Regions from separate parts of the Pseudoneobacillus rhizolycopersici genome, predicted to be linked through region 2. Evidence: a T-box and tRNA genes for the amino acid it is inferred to sense, from the RefSeq annotation. Region 2 holds a T-box; the other holds one or more tRNA genes.

Region 1 (2,473 bases), on a different contig from region 2:
GAATTGGAATTCGCGTTGCTGATCTTTTGGATCGCGAGGTTTTTGAAGAAAAACTTGTTCGTAATCTTGAAGAGAAAAATCGTTTATTTGAACGAATTTATGAAACAGAAGGCTTTACAATAGAAGAAATTTTAGATGAATATTATGAGTACGGCCAACAAATTAAGCATTATGTTTGTGATACATCTGTGGTTTTAAATGATGCGTTGGATGAAGGTCGCCGAGTTTTATTTGAAGGTGCCCAAGGGGTTATGCTGGATATTGATCAAGGAACCTATCCGTTCGTGACTTCGTCGAACCCGGTTGCCGGTGGTGTGACAATTGGTTCAGGTGTTGGACCGACTAAAATTAAGCATGTTGTCGGTGTGTCTAAGGCCTATACAACTCGTGTTGGCGATGGTCCCTTCCCTACCGAATTAAATAATGAAATCGGTCATCAGATTCGTGAGGTTGGTCGGGAATACGGTACAACAACAGGTCGTCCGCGTCGTGTAGGATGGTTTGACAGCGTCGTTGTCCGCCATGCCCGCCGTGTCAGTGGGATCACTGATTTATCATTAAACTCGATTGATGTATTGACAGGGATCGAGACATTGAAAATTTGTGTGGCATATCAATATAAAGGTGAAGTCATTGAAGAGTTTCCGGCTAGCTTAAAGGTATTATCCGAGTGTGAGCCTGTGTATGAAGAGTTTCCAGGTTGGACAGAGGATATTACGGGCTGCAAATCATTAGATGAGCTTCCTGCTAATGCACGTCATTATTTAGAAAGAATTAGTCAGCTAACTGGGATTCCGTTATCGATTTTCTCAGTTGGCCCAGATCGTTCGCAGACGAATGTCGTGCGGAGTCCTTGGAGACAGAGTTAGTTAGGGTTTTGGCAGGGATTTTACCTTGCATGTTTCTGTTGTAAAGAGCCTTGCGAATCGCAGGGCTTTTTTTCGGGACATAGAATCCGTTATTTGAAGATAATAGCCGATAATCAATAACTACCGGACATTGGTTCCGTTATTTGCCTAAATACAAGGAAAAAGACCCTTATTTAGCATAATAACGGAACCAATGTCCGCGATACTAGAAAAATAAACACTTTTCAACTAAATAACGGAACCGATGTCCGGAAAAAATTTTTAAAGAAAACTATTGCTATTATTAAGACTATCATGCTATTATAAAAAGCGTCGTCATAAATAGAATATCAATATGAGCCATTAGCTCAGTCGGTAGAGCATCTGACTTTTAATCAGAGGGTCGAAGGTTCGAGTCCTTCATGGCTCACTCTCTAAATATGGCCCATTGGTCAAGCGGTTAAGACACCGCCCTTTCACGGCGGTAACACGGGTTCGAATCCCGTATGGGTCATTGGCTTATAGCTGTCAGTTAGGAACTGACAAGCGCGGTTTTGAAGCTGGCAGCTATTTATACATAATATCTGGTTCCGTGGTGTAGCGACGAGCGACACTCCCATGAAAGGGCTACGAGTTGTCTCGACGCATCAGCTTCCTGAATAGGCTAGCAGAGGAAGAGACAGTTAACCTTCATAAGCTATGTGTATAGTATAAATAATATAATAATTGGTTCCGTGGTGTAGCGGTTAACATGCCTGCCTGTCACGCAGGAGATCGCGGGTTCGATTCCCGTCGGGACCGCCATTTAAATTTGGCTCAGTAGCTCAGTCTGTAGCGCACGTCCGAATAAGCTACATGGAATAAGCTTCAGCGTACCGATTGAACCGCATCTTGAATATGCTTTCTGAAATCGGGACGAAGATTTATCAGCAGGAACCCTTTAAGCGGGGAAAATAATTATCATGGCTCAGTAGCTCAGTCGGTAGAGCACGTCCGAATAAGCTACATGGAATAAGCTTCAGCGTACCGATTGAACCGCATCTTGAATATGCTTTCTGAAATCGGGACGAAGATTTATCAGCAGGAACCCTTTAAGCGGGGAAAATAATTATCATGGCTCAGTAGCTCAGTCGGTAGAGCAAAGGACTGAAAATCCTTGTGTCGGCGGTTCGATTCCGTCCTGAGCCATCAAAAAAGAGGTCGATTCCTAAGAATCAACCTCTTTTTTTGTTACGCCAGATTCTTGTTGCCGAGAACTTCTTTACCGAAACGTTTGCGGAAGAACGGAATGACATAACGGTCTAAACCGAATACCCCTGCATTGTAACCAGCAATCATAATCAATACTCCCATTAATATATCAGTTGGGTTGTGAGACACAGTACCTGATAATAGGAAACTGAAGTTCATGACGACAGCGAAGAAAGCAGCAGCAGTAGTTAAGCATCCAAGAATTAAACCAAGACCGACCAAGAATTCTCCCCAAGGAATGAGTACGTTAAACAGATCCGCATTTGGGAGGGCAAAACTTTCAAGAAAAGATACCCATCCTCCGTACACCACTCCATCTGGTCCAACAACCGGATTGGCAACGGCTCCTTTTAAGAATCCACTAGCATCAAATC
Region 2 (2,473 bases):
GCAGCTATCGACCTTGCAGGGATTGTCAAACATGTAACCATTCTTGAGTTTAATCCGGAGCTAAAAGCAGATTCTGTACTGCAAGATCGTCTATACAGTCTACCAAATGTAACGGTCCTAACAAATGTTCAAACACAAGAAATTACTGGAACAGATAAAGTGAATGGTATTACTTATGTTGAGCGTGAGTCAGGCGAGGAAAAACATATCGAATTAGCAGGTGTGTTTGTCCAAATTGGACTGATTCCGAATACCGATTGGTTAGAAGGCACTCTTGAACGTAATCGTATCGGTGAAATCATCGTTGATAAGCGTGGAGCGACCACAATTCCTGGTGTATTTGCTGCAGGGGATTGTACAGACAGTGCTTATAACCAAATCATCATTTCTATGGGATCAGGTGCCACAGCAGCATTAGGCGCTTTTGATTATCTCATTCGTAACTAATAGATTATTTTTGAAAATCACTAACCTCTTAACATGAAAGGGTAGTGATTTTCTTTTTTTTATAAACAGGATTGATTAATTGTACCTAGCATATATCTAGGTTAATAAGGAAATGACTATTTTGAATTTCTTTCATACGGTAGGCAAGATTTTTTTAGGACGTCTTGCCAAGAAGTCATGAGTGAAAAATCCAAATTTATTATTGACAATCTATTTATACTGTATTACTGTATCACTAATTATAACCACATATTGAAAAACGCAATGAAGAGGAAGAGTAATGAATCACTCGAATCGTAGAGAGCCCATGCTGGTGAAATTGGGTATTCGAGCTTTATGAAAGAAGCCTTGGAGCCGTAGACCGAAAAATGGGAGTAAGTCTACCGGGAATTTCCTGTTAAAGAAATATGCAGCTAAGATCATATATTGCTGCATCATGAGCGGGTTTTTAACCAATTTAGGTGGTAACGCGGAAGCAAGCCTTTCGTCCTTTAATAGGATGAAAGGCTTTTTTATTTTATTTTGAACGTAGAGGAGGAAATGATGATGTCAAATGAAAACATGGCAGAACTGCTATTTCCAAATGTCACTCAGGTACCGGCGGATATTTATTCACTATATCCGCCCAGAAAATTATCTTCATCTGCTTTGGTAACACGTTTTGCACCGAGTCCAACAGGTTCATTGAATATTGGGGGGCTTTACGCCACTTTAATATCGGAAAAATTAGCCCACCAAAGCAATGGCGTCTTTTTCCTGCGCATAGAAGACACCGATAAAAAACGTGAAATAAAAGGCAGCATCGAAAACATCATCCATTCGTTAGAATATTTCGGAATTCCTTTCGATGAAGGACCTCATCAGTCAGGTGGCGAAAAGGGGGATTACGGACCTTACAAACAAAGTTCACGCATAGGAATCTATCAGGTATTTATGAAGCATTTAGTCCAAAGTGGATTAGCTTATCCTTGTTTCTGTGATACGGACGATTTACAAAAGATTAGAATTAATCAGCAAAACTTAAAAGTAAATACGGGTTATTATGGTCCATGGGCGAAACACCGGGATATTTCTTTTCATGAAGCCAAGGAAGAGATTGCAAATGGCAAACCGTTTGTTTTGAGACTCAAATCCCCAGGGTCACCAGATAAGCGAATAGCGTACCATGATTTGGTGAAAGGTCCGATTGAATTACCTGAGAATGACCAAGATATTGTGATTATGAAAACAGATGGTCTACCAACCTATCACTTTGCCCATGCTATAGATGATCATCTTATGGGTACCACCCATGTTATTAGGGGAGATGAATGGCTCTCATCCGTGCCGATCCATATTCAGTTGTTTGAAACCTTAGGTTTTAGTAGACCAGAATACGGACATATCGCACCGATAATGAAGAGGGTCGGAACTTCGAAGCGAAAATTTAGTAAACGGAAGGATCTTGATGGTACCGCTGAGTATTACAAAGAACAAGGATACCCTGGGGTTTCTTTAAATGAATACTTTATGAATCTTATTAATTCCAACTTTGAAGAATGGAGGCTAGCAAACCCTCATCTATCGTTTAGAGACTTTTTTATTCACACTGATAAAATGAATGCCAGTGGCGCTTTATTTGACATGAATAAACTGGATGACATCAGCAAGGATGTTATCTCTAAACTCACTGGTAAGCAAGTCTTTGACCATGTCTACACTTGGTCAAAGGAATTTGATTCAGAGCTTTATACTTTAATGGATATGAATAAGGAATACACTGCCAACATTTTAAATATTGGTCGAACTATGGAGAAACCTAGAAAAGATTACTCAAAGTGGTCAGATGTGAAGCCAATGATTGCTTTCTATTATGATGAATGGTTTGAAAAGGATGTCTGGAGTGGCTATAAGTTACCTACAAATGTAAGTCTTGAAGTTGCAAAAGAAATTGTCCTCGGTTTCAGCAAAACTTATCGATTTAATAATGAAAGAGAGGCTTGGTTCCAGGCAATGAAGGAACTTGCTGGGGAACTCGGATTCGCAA

The links. The T-box of region 2 lies ahead of gltX (glutamate--tRNA ligase). A T-box ahead of a tRNA ligase gene usually reads a tRNA of that ligase, here a tRNA-Glu.
Region 1: it has a tRNA-Glu gene. The T-box ahead of gltX (glutamate--tRNA ligase) is inferred to sense a tRNA for this amino acid. The anticodon was not compared.

What each region holds. Positions count from the first base shown of each region.
Region 1 is NZ_JBTOOE010000030.1:10,457-12,929, reverse strand. Features, by position in the region: gene ACX9YW_RS20750 (adenylosuccinate synthase) at 1-869, shown strand, start outside; tRNA gene ACX9YW_RS20745 (tRNA-Lys) at 1,206-1,278, shown strand; tRNA gene ACX9YW_RS20740 (tRNA-Glu) at 1,291-1,362, shown strand; tRNA gene ACX9YW_RS20735 (tRNA-Asp) at 1,577-1,652, shown strand; tRNA gene ACX9YW_RS20730 (tRNA-Phe) at 1,964-2,036, shown strand; gene ACX9YW_RS20725 (DoxX family membrane protein) at 2,079-2,473, opposite strand, start outside.
Region 2 is NZ_JBTOOE010000020.1:41,500-43,972, reverse strand. Features, by position in the region: gene ahpF (alkyl hydroperoxide reductase subunit F) at 1-447, shown strand, start outside; T-box leader at 703-942, shown strand; gene gltX (glutamate--tRNA ligase) at 988-2,473, shown strand, end outside.